DNA from 2 places in the Methylobacterium flocculans genome. Region 1 is predicted to be linked to the other one. Evidence: predicted binding sites of a transcription regulator. Region 1 holds the regulator's gene; the other holds the start of a gene.
What was found. The regulator LexA, encoded in region 1, represses DNA repair genes until DNA is damaged. The targets are predictions, from matches to a motif close to TGTTCNNNNTGTGTTCNG.
Positions count from the first base shown of each region.

Region 2: a site for LexA is predicted at 2,063-2,080, ahead of ruvC (crossover junction endodeoxyribonuclease RuvC). Genes of this name have one in related genera too.

Region 1 covers NZ_CP107532.1:3,519,696-3,526,693, forward strand. Annotated here, with positions in the region: gene gltA (citrate synthase) at 1-721, opposite strand, end outside; gene gltX (glutamate--tRNA ligase) at 965-2,389, opposite strand; gene OF380_RS16625 (ComEC/Rec2 family competence protein) at 2,534-4,792, shown strand; gene lexA (transcriptional repressor LexA) at 4,786-5,538, opposite strand; gene OF380_RS16635 (hypothetical protein) at 6,192-6,761, opposite strand; gene OF380_RS16640 (hypothetical protein) at 6,831-6,998, opposite strand, start outside.
Region 2 covers NZ_CP107532.1:1,286,341-1,293,338, reverse strand. Annotated here, with positions in the region: partial or broken gene OF380_RS05915 (methyl-accepting chemotaxis protein) at 221-505, opposite strand; gene OF380_RS05910 (hypothetical protein) at 1,216-1,374, opposite strand; gene OF380_RS05905 (hypothetical protein) at 1,406-1,606, opposite strand; gene ruvC (crossover junction endodeoxyribonuclease RuvC) at 2,155-2,721, shown strand; gene OF380_RS05895 (hypothetical protein) at 2,838-3,590, shown strand; gene OF380_RS05890 (YceI family protein) at 3,574-4,200, opposite strand; gene ruvA (Holliday junction branch migration protein RuvA) at 4,354-4,971, shown strand; gene OF380_RS05880 ((2Fe-2S)-binding protein) at 5,229-5,486, shown strand; gene bfr (bacterioferritin) at 5,548-6,045, shown strand; gene OF380_RS05870 (Uma2 family endonuclease) at 6,109-6,663, opposite strand; gene ruvB (Holliday junction branch migration DNA helicase RuvB) at 6,896-6,998, shown strand, end outside.

The DNA.
Region 1 (6,998 bases):
CGAGACGGACCGTGGAGGTCGAGGCGTTCTGCTCGTGGTCGGCGTGCAGGATGAAGATCCGATCCAGAGCGCGCGCGAAGATCGGGTTGATCTTGAACTCTTCGCACGGGACAGCGAAGCACATCCGCAGGAAGTTCGAAGTGTAGTCGAGGTCGTTTTTCGGATACACGAAAGGCTGGCCAATGTGATACTTGTAGGCCATCGCCGCAAGGGTCGGCATCTTGGCGATCATGCGCATGGACGCGACCATGCGCTGCTGGTCGTCCGAGATGTCGGTCGAGTCATGATAGAAGGCCGAGAGCGCACCGACGCAGGCGACCATGATCGCCATCGGGTGGGCGTCGCGGCGGAAGCCCTGGAAGAAGCGGTTCATCTGGTCATGCACCATGGTGTGGCGCGTGATCCGGTAGTCGAAATCGGCCTTCTGGGCCGGGGTCGGCAACTCGCCGAACAGCATCAGGTAGCAGGTCTCGAGGAAATCGCCCTGCTCGGCGATCTGCTCGATGGGATAGCCGCGATAGAGGAGAACACCCGCATCGCCGTCGATGTAGGTGATCTTCGACTCGCAGGAGGCGGTCGAGGTGAAGCCGGGATCGAAGGTGAACTTGCCGGTCTTGGCGTAGAGCTTGCCGATGTCGATGACGTCCGGACCGATCGTGCCGGTCTTGATCGGAAGCTCGACGTGGTCGTCGCCCACGGTGATCGTGCTGGAGGCGCTCATGGAGACCTGGATCCTTTCGTGGCAGCGGGGCGGCGCCGGCCCGCGTGGCGATGGACTCGACCACCCGGACCCGGGACGCAAATACAGCGCATGCTGCACTTGCTCACACGAGCATCGGGGTAGCGGATCGGCGGACCCTCATCAACCGAAGGGCCGCCAATCACCGGAGCGCAAGCGAAATCCAGACCGATTTGTCAGCCCTTCTTTGCGTGATGCTGGCGCCGACGACCCCGGATGCAACCGTCAGATGCCGGCTTGGTCCTGCAGGCGGGACAGGCATTCCTCGCGCCCCAGCACCGCCATCACGTCGAAGACGGGCGGGGAGGTCGCACGGCCGGTGAGCGCCGCTCTGAGCGGCTGCGCGATCTGTCCGAGTTTGAGTGCGTTCGCCTCCGCGAAGGAGCGGACGGCCCCTTCCGTGGTAGCCGCACTCCAGTCCGGCAGCGCCTCCAGGGCGGGGAGCAGAGCGGCGAGGCGAGCGCGGGCCTCGTCGCCGAGCAGCCCCTTTGCTTTCTCGTCCGGCACCAAGGGACGCGAGGCCGTGAGGTAGTAGGCGCTGTCGAGGAGTTCGACGAGGGTCTTGGCGCGCTCCTTGAGCCCGGGCATCGCCGCGGTGAGCTTGTCGCGAAGTTCCTCCGAGAGCGGCACCGCGATGCCTCGGGACGGGCCCAGTGCCGGCAGCACGTCCTCGATGGCCCGGACGAGGTCGGCATCCGCCGCCCCCCGGATGTAGAGGCCGTTCAGGTTCTCGAGTTTGGCGAAATCGAAGCGCGCGGGTGATCGGCCAATGGCCTTCAGGTCGAAGGCCGCGATCATCTCATCGGTGGAGAACACCTCCTGGTCGCCGTGGCTCCAGCCGAGGCGAACGAGGTAGTTGCGCAGGGCCGCCGGCAGGTAGCCGAGGTCGCGGTAGGCATCGACGCCCAGAGCCCCGTGGCGCTTCGAGAGTTTCGCGCCGTCGGCGCCATGGATGAGCGGGATATGCGCCATGGCAGGGGCCGCCCAGCCGAGGGCATCGAAGATCTGGCGCTGGCGTGCGGCGTTGGTCAGATGATCGTCACCGCGAATCACCTGGGTGACACCCATGTCGTGATCGTCCACGACGACGGCGAGCATGTAGGTCGGGTTGCCGTCCGAGCGCAGCAGGACGAGGTCGTCGAGGTCCTTGTTCTGCCAGACGACCCGGCCCTGTACCCCGTCCTCCACCACCGTTTCGCCCTCCGTCGGCGCCCGCAGGCGAATCACCGGCTTGACGCCGGCCGGCGCCTCGGAGGGATCGCGGTCGCGCCAGCGCCCGTCGTAACGCAGGGGGCGCCCCTCGGCGCGCGCCGTCTCGCGCATCGCCGTGAGTTCTTCCGGGGTGGCGTAGCAGCGGTAGGCATTGCCGGAGGCGAGCAGGCTCTCGGCCACCTCGCGGTGCCGGTCCGCACGGGCGTACTGGTAGATCACGTCCCCGTCCCAATCGAGGCCGAGCCAGCGCATCCCGTCGAGGATCGCATCGATCGCGCCCTGCGTGGAGCGCTCGCGATCGGTATCCTCGATGCGCAGCAGCATGCGGCCGCCGAAGCGACGGGCGTAGAGCCAGTTGAACAGGGCCGTGCGGGCCCCGCCGATGTGCAGGTAGCCCGTAGGCGAGGGGGCAAAGCGCGTGACGACGGCTGACGACATCAATCTTGACTTGAAGTGGCTGTTGGAACGGGCGGGAGGCGGATCGACCGGCCCGGGAACGCGCGTGTAGCATGCGCGACGCGGGGCGTTAAGAAAACGTATCGTCCCACGCCGCTCTCGGGGCGCGGCTCGGAGGTCGCGGCGATGGCGCAGGCGCGGAAGGCGGCGGTGGCGGAGCGGTTCGCCCGCTTGGCCGCCGTGCGCCGGCCGTGGGTTGAGCCTGTCCGTGCCTGGCTGGAAGCCGGCTGGACCCGCGAAATCGAGCAGCGCCGCCTGTTCCCCTGGCTCGCCGTCGCCTTCGCCCTCGGCATCCTGGTGTTCTTCACGGAGACGCAGGGCCAGCCCGCTCTGGCCGCGCCCCTCGTCGCCGCTGCCGGCCTCGCCGGTCTCACGCCCTTCCTGGCGACCCGGCCGATGGCCATGGCCCTGGTGCTTGCAGCCATCGCTGCGTTCCTTGGCTTCGCGGCAGCGACGCTCCGGGTGCAGCGCGTGGCCGGCCCGATCCTGTCGCGAACGACGATCGCGCCCCTGACTGGGACGATCGAAGGGCTGGACGAGCGCGACGAGGGTGCACGCCTGATCGTACGGGTAGAGGGCTTCGGCACGCTCGGGCCGGAGACGCGACCGACCCGGGTGCGGGTCTCCTACCGCAAGGCCATGATCCTCAAGCCGGGAGATCGGATCTCCGCCACCGCGCGGCTCCTCCCACCCCCGGAAGCCGCGCGGCCCGGCGGCTACGACTTCGCACGCGATGCGTTCTTTCGCGGAATCGGCGCGGTCGGGTCACTCGTCGGCAAGATCGAAGTCCTGCCACCGCACGATACGGTGCCATGGCAGGCCCGCCTCGCATCGACGATCGATGCGGCTCGCAACGCGCTTACGCGGCGCATCACCGATGCCAATGGCGGTCAGGCCGGGGCCGTGGCGGCCGCCCTGGTCACCGGAAAGCGCGGCCTCATCAGCGGCGCGACCAACGATGTCCTGCGGGCGGCGGGCATCTATCACGTGGTTTCGATCTCCGGGCTCCACATGGTGCTGGCGGCCGGCGTGGTCTTCTGGCTGGTCCGCGCCATCCTCGCCCTGGTGCCGTTCCTCGCATTGCACTGGCCGATCAAGAAGATCGCTGCCGCCTGCGCGATGCTCGGCGTGACGGCCTACTGCGTCTTCTCAGGGTGGGATATCGCCGCCGAACGTTCCCTCATCATGACGCTGGTGATGCTGGGCGCCATTTTGGTGGACCGCCCCGCCCTGAGCATGCGCAACCTCGCTCTGGCGGCGCTGATCGCCCTCACGCGGGAGCCGGAAGGTGTCCTGGGGCCGAGCTTCCAGATGTCGTTCGGAGCCGTCGCCGGCCTCATCGCCTGTGCGCCGCTGCTCGGCGGCCATGCGTTCCGGCGCGACGGCGCAGGTCGTTTCGCCCGCGCCGTCGGATGGCTGCTCGCCGCCATTGTCGGAACGCTGGCCACCACCCTGGTGGCACAGATCGCTACGGCGCCCTTCGCGACCTACCATTTTCAGACGGTGCAGCCCTTCGGCCTCGTGGGAAATGCCCTGACCCTGCCGCTGGTCTCCCTGGCGGTGATGCCCGCCGCCGTGCTCGGAATCCTGGCCTATCCCTTCGCCCTCGATCAGCCGGTCTGGTGGGCGATGGGGCTGGCAGTGCGGGGGATGCTCACGATCTCGACTTGGATTGCCGAGTTCGGACATGCGACCTACGTCGTACCCGCATACGGCACCGGCGCACTGGCTCTGCTCGCCTGCGCCGTCGTCATGCTCACCCTGCCAGCGTCGTCCCTGCGCTGGCTCGGTCTGATCCCGGCCATCGTCGGCATCGGCCTCGCAGTCCGGCCTGACCGGTACGACCTCTATATCGACCGTGATGGCGCCGGCGCGGCGATCCGCGACCGAACCGGGCGCCTCGCGATGCTCGGTCGCCCCCCGGCCTTCGTGCTCGAACAATGGCTCAAGGCGGATGGCGACGGCAGAAAAGCAGCGGACATCAAGGCATCTCCGGCCGCGCGTTGCGACCGTCTGGGCTGTACCCTGCAGATGAGCGACGGGCGCACAATCGCACTTGCGACCGACAAGCGAGCGCTGCCCGAGGATTGCGCCAGGGCCGACATCCTGATCACGCAACGGGAGGCTCCGCCCGGTTGCGCGGCCAAAGTGATCGTCGACCGTGCCTTCCTCAAGACCCACGGGGCGACAGCGATCAGACTGACCCGTGACGGGCCCATCGTGACGACGGCACGTCGTCCCGGCGAAACGGTGCCGTGGCGCACGTCAAGCACACCCCCGGTGGCCGTCTCAGAGCCCACCACGCCCAGCCTGCCCACGAAATCCGGATCGAACACGCCGAACGCGGAGGACGCCGACGCCGGACCCGACGACGAGGCTCAGTAGCGTCGAACGAGACTGACCAACCGTCCCTGGATCTGCACACGATCCGGCCCGAGCACACGGGTTTCATAGGCGGGATTGGCCGCCTCCAGCGCGATGGACGAACCCCGGCGGCGCAGGCGCTTCAGGGTCGCTTCCTCGTCGTCGATCAGCGCCACGATGATGTCGCCGGTATTCGCCGTGTCCTGCTTGCGGATGACCACGAGGTCACCGTCCAGGATGCCCGCATCGACCATCGAATCGCCCCGCACCTCGAGGGCGTAATGCTCGCCACCGGCGAGGAAATCCGGAGACATCGTCACCGAGTGACTCTGCTCCTGAATGGCGGCGATGGGCGTACCGGCCGCGATCCGACCCATGACGGGAATCGTGACCGCCCGGCCGCTCTCATCCATCGCCTGCGTGGTCGGCAGACGGGACACCGACGCGCCCGCCGGGGGAGCCTTGCCCTTGCCGCCCTCGACCACGCTCGGAGTAAACCGACGCGGCTCCGATGGAACGCTGCTGCGTCCGCCGACAGCGTCGCCGCTCAAGCTCTCCGGCATACGAATTACTTCGATGGCCCGGGCCCGGTTCGGCAGCCTGCGCAGGAAGCCGCGCTCCTCGAGCGCTGTGATCAGGCGATGGATGCCGGACTTCGACTTGAGATCCAGCGCATCCTTCATTTCGTCGAAGGAGGGAGGAACGCCGCTCTCGCGCATCCGGTGCTGGATGAACTGGAGCAAATCCAGTTGCTTACGCGTCAACATGCGGAACACTCTTCGTTGGAGCCGTGGGCTGCGGCGTGCGACCGCAGAAACAAACCACGAACACGTTAAACGTTCCGCAAGTGTTCTGCAAGAGTTCCCATATGACGCCGAAACTTGCGTCTATCGGAGCAGGGCGCGCCGGCCTTAGGCGGATCAATGGCGGCGGAGCTATCGTTCCGGCGAGGGTCCCCAAGGAACCGCCCGTGGCAGGGGACACACGGCGGCGCAACAGAATTGCGGGAAGACCATCGCGATCATCGCCCCTGGAACGGGGTGAAACGGAGCGAGATTCACACCAGGTTCAGCGTCGAGGCGAGAAGGCAGCGGAAGTGTGGTGCTTCACAAAGCTCGCGATCCGGCGGCCAAGCGGATCACGGTGTGAGAAACTCGACGTATTAAGTAGAGACGATCGAGGTCGGCTGCCCGTCAGCTGCCCCGTGGATCAGTGACATCATCGAAGCTGTAAAGCGGCGCGCGAAATCGCGAGTACCGCAGCCTAACCTTCAGCAGCTCCACGGGAAGAACCTTCGCGGCCTGCGAGGGGGATCCCGCCACAGGAAGCCCAATGGTCCGCACAGCCGACGCGCCTGATGCCTTGCGCAGCAGCGACGTCGCCGTCGGTTGCGCAGATCGGCTTGGACCGGACCAACGCCTCAGGGCTGCTCGGCACCGTAGAATTTCGGATCGAGGGCGGCCAGAGCCAGAAGGGCCGGGGTCATGACGACACCGGCGACGCGCATGGTGCGTGCGGCGGCGCGGCAGGCCACCTGATCGTTCGAGGCGGCAGCCGTTTCGATCCGGCTGATGACCGCTTCATCCGGCTTCGGGCTCGGGGCGGACGCGGCCGGGGCGGGCGGGCTCTTCGCGGCAGCATTGGCATGCGCCAACGTGGCCTTGCCATCGCTTGTCCCGGGACGCGCGTCGGCCGTCGGAGCCTGGGTCTCCGGCTTGGTCGGCCCGCTTAGCCCGGAACTCTGCTGCGTCGGCCCACCGGACGACGAAGGTTGACCGTCACTCTTGCCGGAGGCGTTCGAGACGGCGGTCGATTGCGATGCCGGCGTCGCGGCTTCCTGCTTCTTCTCCTCCGGCTTCTTCACGAAGGCCACGAGTTCCTGGCACAGGTTCGCCGGGCCGCGGGCGGGCGCCGCATCCTGCGCGGACGCCGTTTGCACGGAGAGGCTCGTCGACAAGAGGAGCGCGGCGATGGAGAGGCGGTGGATCATGCTCGGTCCCCTGGTTCCGGACTCGTTGCGCGGCCGTACCCGTGCGGTGCACGGGACGTCGTTCGGGTTTCAGGAGCGCTTCGGATGCGAGGGTTCACCGGTCGCCTTGCCGTGCGCCGATTCACCGGTGTCGTTGGTGTTCGGATCGCCGGTCCACTTCTCGCCGACGAGGTTGGTGCCAGGCTCCGACACCCGTGCCCCCGTGGTCGCGAAGGCCTGGTAGGCGAACGTCTGATT
Region 2 (6,998 bases), 2.2 Mb from region 1:
GCCGCCGCCGTGAGCACCTCGGCGGCGGCCGCCCCCGTCTCCTCGGCCGAGCGCGCGACGCCGTCGATGGTGGTGGTGATCGCGCCATTGCCCGTGGCGGCGTGGCCCCGCTGCGGATGATGGCCTGGGTCGCCGTTCCCTGCTGATCCACGGCGATCGCGTCCGTGGCGCTGCTCATGGTGCGGATGCGCGCAGCGATGCCCTCGATCGCGGTCACCGCTTCGCCGGTCGTGGCCTGGATCGCATTGATCTGCTGCGTGATCTCCTCGGTGGCCTTGACCGTCTGATTGGCGAGTTCCTTCACCTCCGCGGCGACCACGGCGAAGCCCCGTCCGGCCTCACCGGCGTGCGCCGCCTCGATCGTTGCGTTGAGGGCCAGCAAGTTGGTCTGCTCGGCAATCCCCGTGATCATCCCGACGACGTCGCCGATTCGAGCGGCTCCGGTGCTCAGAGCCCGGACCAGCTGTCCGGTGGCATCGGCCTCAACCACCGCGCCCTGCGCCATGCGTGCTGATTCTCCGACCTGCCGCCCGATCTCCTGAACCGACGCGCCGAGTTCTTCGGCGGTACTGGCGACCGTGGTGACGTTGGAGGCCGCACTCGCGACCGCACTCGCTTCTCCGGTCGTGCCGCCCGCCGTGACCGCCATGGCGCGGGCGGTCACACCCAGCGCGCCTGCCGCTTCCGTAACCCGTCCGAGAATGCCGACCACCGTCGATTCGAAGTACTGGGCGGTGTCCTGCATTGCGGCCTTGCGCTGCGCCTCGACACCGACCCTTGCCAGGGCCGTCTCCGCTTCGAGCACCCGCAACTGGTCCATCTGCGTTCGGACGGCGTGTTCGGACTCCGCCTGCGCGATGAGGGTCGTCGCGATGGTGTTCGCGACCCACGCCAGCACACCGGTCTCGAGGATCAGGATGACGGCATGCAGCACCACCCGTGCGAGGCTGGAGCTTGCGACGCCCTGCGGAAAAATCAGGATCGGCATCAGGAGGTCGAGGGCGAGGTGATGGCCGGCCGTGGCGGTCGCGCAGGCGACGAGGACGTGCCGGTCGCACCAAGCCACGGTGAAGGCCATGCAGGCAAAGAAGTACATGTGCAGGTCGATCTGCCACGGATGTCCGGCGAACGCGGAGAGCAGGACCGCCGCCATGCCGATGAGGGACAGACTGCTGACGAGGCGTGTCGTCGTCCCGGTGGGGGAGCACCACCGCGTCAGCGTACGCAGCCCCGCGAGACAGGCCGCGACCAGGAGCGGGGGGCCAATGCGTTGCAGCAGAACCAAGCACCGAGTGCGACGACCGGCAGATGCAGCCAGAGAAAGGCGATCAGGACTTTGCCGAAGGTCCGCCGGAGCGTGTCGAGGTTCGTCATGACAGGTGCGTCTCCTTCAGAGATACGGGACTCACAGGGCCGGTAGCGGTGCGCAGCCGCGCGCGAAGCGGGCATCGACAACCGGCCCGGCGCCGGACGCGTTGAGGCGGGCGACGAGGTCCGATGGACCGGCGGTGGCCACGAGGATGTCGGCCCACCCGCCCGCGCGGAGGATGGACCCGCCCGCGCGGGCGACGACCGCGATCATGTCCCGACCGGGTGGGCCGATCACCGCGACCGTTCCGGATGTCGGCGCCGCTAGGAGGCCCAGGGGAACCAGGATGGCCGCCGCTGCCGCAAGGCCGGTGGAAAGTTTGTACAGGAGCGCTCGAGAAGGGAGTTGGACCACGAGGTACGCAATTCCGACGTCGGATTATTCTCACCGCTTAGGGTCGCAACCTCTGCGGATTCATTCCGTGACTTGTCTCGACTCGACGATATGTCGGTCTTGGTCGGGTCGTCCGGACATGTCGTCGTTCGTCATGCTTGCCGTAAGGCAACGGCGTCGACGGTGCTTGGCGATATTTCCCCGGAGACGTGTCTGCGCAGGATCAGGCCTCGATTCGAGCGTCCTTCTACTTGGTCGAATGCCCATGGAGTGGGTGTCGAAGCGACTTGCCGTGGCTCACGGGCGCCCTGCGGCCGGTATCAGGCGTGCCGATTCCCCGCGTGCCTTGGCATAACGATCCGTTCACGGTATGTCCCTAACGCTGAGATCGGCGCGGTGCTCGCGCCCGGAGCCGTCCGATCCATGACCCAGCCTCCTATGGTCCTGTCCGCATGACCGGTCCCGTCCGCATCCTCGGGATCGACCCCGGTCTTCGCCGGACCGGCTGGGGTGTCATCACCGCCACGGGCACCAAGGTCGCTTATGTCGATTGCGGCGTCGTCACCTCGGACGGAGACCTCCCGCTCGCCCTGCGCCTGCGCGAACTCTACGAGGGCATCACCCGCATCGTGGAGGCGTTCCAGCCGGACGAGGTCTCGGTCGAGGAGACCTTCGTCAACAAGGACGCGCAGGCGACCCTGAAGCTCGGCCACGCCCGTGCCGTCGCGCTGCTCGTTCCGGCGCTCGCCGGGATGCCTGTGTTCGAATACTCGGCCAACCTCATCAAGAAGACCGTGACGGGCTCGGGCCATGCCGAGAAGGTGCAGATCCAGGCCATGGTGAAGTTCCTGCTGCCCACCGCCGCGTTCAAGGTCGCGGACGCGGCGGACGCGCTGGCCATTGCCATCGCCCATAACAGCCATCGCGGCACGCACGCCCTGAAGCGGGCGCATGCCCCGGTCCCCGGCGCCAGCGCGCTGGCCAATGCCCGCATCGCGGCGGCCCTGGCCCGGGGCTGACCGGATCGACGGACCGGGTTTCCGCGTCAGCCCCTGGACTTCGGCCGTGCGGGCGTGCTGTTCGTCCGCCTCCGGGTGAGGGGCAAGGACGGGTCGGGATGGCACAGGATCGGACGATGGACCCGAAACTGCCCGTGCCGCAGACCGTGCGGGACGCCCTGGAATCGGGGCGCGCGGCGACCCGGGCCCTCGGCTCGGCCACGACGCTCGCCCTGCTCGTCATCCTCGCCAAGGAGGCACTGCACACGGTGCTGGTCGATCCGACGCAGCCCGCGCGCTTCCAGCAGGATGTCTTCGTCGTGGACCTCGCCGCCACGATCCTGCTCGCGCCCTACTGGATGGCGATGTTCCGTCGGATCCTCGGCTTCGGGGGCAGTCTGCCGGAGATCGTCGCGGGCCGGTCCGGACCGTTCCAGGCCTTCCTGGCCCTGGAACTGTTCTGGCTGCTGGTCGGAGGTCTGCTGGGGCGTGCGCTTGCGGACGACGGGGCCGGGTTCATTCCCATGGCCTCGGGGCTCGTGATCTGGATCGGCATCCTCGTCGTGCAGATCTGGACGAGCATGCTCGCGCCGGCGCTGGCGGTCGGAGCACCCGATGCCACCCTGCGCAGCGTCGTCGCGATGACGCGCGGTTCCGCCGCGCGCCTGGGCCTGATCCTCGTCGCCGCGATCCTGCCGCCGGGCCTCCTCGGCCGCATCCTGACCGCGCCGGAGCGCGCCGGCCTCGACCTGCCCCTTCCGGTGATCGCGCTCCGGGTCGTCGCCTCGGGCCTCATCGAGATGGGGATGCTGGTTCTCGTCACAGCCCTCCTGGCGGAGATCTACCGACGCCTGCGCGCGCCGGATCCCGCTCTTACTCGACGGCCTTGAACTCGCCCTCGAGGCGCAAGGCGACGTCGTCGCCCAGCACCGGCAGGAAGGCGCTGATCCCGAAATCCGAGCGCTTGATCACGGTGCGGCCATCGAAGCCCACCGTGTAGGCCTTGTTCACGGGGTTGATCCCGGCCTGGTTGAAGGTCGCGTCGAAGGCCACGGGCTTCGTCACGCCCTTCAGGGTCAGGTCGCCGTTGACCCGGGCCGTGGTGGGGCTCGTCGGCTCGATGCTGGTGGCCGTGAAGGTGGCTTTCGGGAACTTCGCGGTGTCGAAGAAATCGGGGCTCTTGAGGTGCTGGTTGAGCCGGTCGTTGAGGCCGTTGACGCTGTCGGTGCCGATCGTGACCGTGAGGCGGGATTTTGCCGGCTCCTTCGGGTCGAGCACCGCCTCGGCGTTCACGTCCGTGATCTGTCCGTAATAAGTCGAGAAGCCGAGATGGCTCACCGACCAGGTGATCTTGCCGTGCGTCGGATCGAGCACGTAGGCGCCGGCGCGCACCTGCGTCGGGTCGCTGGAGGGGGCGGCGGGAGCGGGCGTCTCGGCTGCGGCGAGGAAACCGGCCGGAAGCATCAGGGCGAGGCAGAGGGGCAGCGCGATGGGACGCATCGGTCGGTCATCCGTGAGGGTCGAAGCAGGGTGCCCGTGATTCCACGAACGCCAGCCTGCCTCAAGGCCGTGTCCGTCCGATCGTTTGCGCGCATGGCGCTCCCCCGCGCGGGCTTGTAGGCAGGCGGCTCCGGTACGGATGACGGTGGGACGATGATCGGCAAGCTCAAAGGCGTGGTGGATTCCTACGGCGAGGATTTCGTGATCCTCGACGTGCAGGGTGTCGGCTACGTCGTCCATTGCTCGGCCCGCACGCTCCAGCGCCTGCCCGGTGTCGGCGAGGCGGCGGATCTCGCCATCGAGACCCATGTCCGCGAGGATATGATCCGCCTCTACGGCTTCCGCTCGGATGCCGAGCGCGAGTGGTTCCGGCTCCTCCAGACCGTGCAGGGGGTGGGGAGCAAGGTGGCCCTCGGGCTGCTCTCGGTGCTCGAGCCCTCGGCCCTCGCCTCGGCCATCGCCATGGGCGACAAGGTCGGGGTGGCGCGCGCGCCCGGCGTCGGTCCTCGTCTCGCCGCCCGGATCGTGGCGGAACTCAAGGACAAGGCCCCGGCCTTCGCCTCCATCGACCCGGCCGTGATTTCGCTCTCGGGCGCCGTGGAAGACCGGACCGCGCCGCAACCCGTCACCGATGCAATCTCGGCGCTGGTCAACCTCGGCTACGCCCCGGTCCAGGCCTCGGCCGCCATCGCCGAGGCACTGAAGGGGGCCGGCGAGGGGGCGGAGGCCAAGACCCTGATCCGCCTCGGCCTGCGGGAACTCGCGCGCTGACGCGGGGCGATCCCTCGTCCACGAGTGAATTGTGCCCTTGACCCGGGCGATATCCGTTGCCAGATGGAGGGGAGGACGCTAACCTGCTGATAATACAGCAGTTTTCAATAGTTCTAAGGTAATCTCCAAATCCATGTACGGCCTCGGCTTTCGAGGTCCGGCATGCCGCCGCCCCAGATTCGACGAAGTGATCGGGTGAACCCTCAGCCCGGTGGCCTCACCCCCACGGCACAGCCCCGCACGAGTCACGGTCCCGCATGATCGTCTGTTCCTGCAACGTCCTGTCCGACCGCGCGGTCCGCGCCTGTCTCCACCGGGGGCCGGATTGCCCGCGCACCCCGGCGCAGGTCCAAGCCTGTCTCGGATGCAGCCCCAAATGCGGACGCTGCGCCCGCACCATCCGGTCGATCCTGCAGAATGCCCTCGACGAAGCCACCCATGCGTGCACGGCGACTTGCGCGAGCTCCTGTAGTTTGGTCAAGGTCCAAACTGCGGAGGAGGGGGTCGCCGCCTGAGCACCCATGCCGGGTGCTGAAGCTCCCCTCCGGCGGATAGGCCTCAAGGGAGATTGGGCGGATGAAGGGTGATGCGAAGGTCGTCGAGTACCTCAATCGGGGACTGCGCAGCGAGCTTACGGCGGTCAGCCAGTATTGGTTGCATTTCCGCATGCTCAACGATTGGGGTTACATCGATCTCGCCAAGTTCTGGCGCAAGGAATCGATCGAGGAGATGAACCACGCGGATCGGTTCATCGACCGGATCCTGTTCCTCGACGGCTTTCCGAATCTGCAGGAACTCGATCCCCTGCGGATCGGCCAGAACGTCCAGGAAATCATCGAGTGCGATCTTGCCGCCGAGAACGAGGCGCGGAGCCTCTACCTCGAGGCGGCGAAGTACTGCGATTCGATCAACGACCGCGTTTCGAAGCGTCTGTTCGAGGATCTGGCCGAGGACGAGGAAGGTCATATCGACTTCTTGGAGACGCAGCTGGAGCTGATCTCGCAGATCGGCCTGCCGCTCTACGCCCAGCGCCACATCGGCGGCCTGGAGCCAATCGCGCCGGAAGCCGAGTAGGCCGGACGTCGAGGGCGCCGGGCGCTATGCCCGGCGCTGACTTGGTCAGCTTACGCGGACGGCCTACGTCCCCAAGACGCGAAAGTCGATGTCACACAGGGGCAGCAGGGCCGGGATCGTCGGGAGATCGAGGACTTCGTCGAGGCCATCGATGACCCGGAACCCGCCCCAGCGCCCCTCGACGCGGTCGAAGACTTCGAGATGGGGTCGGTCCCGCGTCACGAGCACATCATGCTGAAGCAAGGCGAGCTGCGGATAGACGGCCCACGTCTCGAAGCGATCCTGCTCCTCGGTCCCGGGTGAGAGTACCTCGACCAGAACCGTGGGATTCTCGACCGAGGTCGCGCCCGGTTCGATGTCGCCGCAGACGACGAGCACGTCCGGAAGCATCGCGGCCTCCAGGGGTTTGCTCTTCATGTAAAACGTTTCGGTGAAGGTCTGGCAGGACGATCCTTCGGCACGGAAGCCGACTTCCAGGCCCAGGGCGATGTTCTGGACGATGCGCGCATGCTCCCAGCGCGCGCCGACCATCATCCGGACCACGCGGCCGCCGATCAGCTCCCAGCTCTTGTTGCGGGGCTTGTCGGCCAGCAGCTCCTCGAAATCGTCGAGGGCCATCCGTTCGAATTCCGGTGATGCACCGACTACGGCGAATCCCGCGCGCTTCGTGCAGGCCAGCATTCCATTGGGGCCCTGCGCCGCCATCGGAATGTAGCGCGACCGGCGCCTTTATGCGACATCGGCCACGAGAACAGATGATGGACACGGGCGCCGCCGCCCACCACCGAGAGTCCGTGTGAGCAAAACTCCCAGACCTGCCTCGAAGGCGTCGCCACCGAAGTCGCCGACCCTGCACCCGTTGCCGGAGTCGCTCCTCACTCCGGAGCGGCGCGAGGACGACCTCGAGCAGTCGATCCGCCCCTTGAGCCTGTCCGAGTTCATCGGACAGCGGG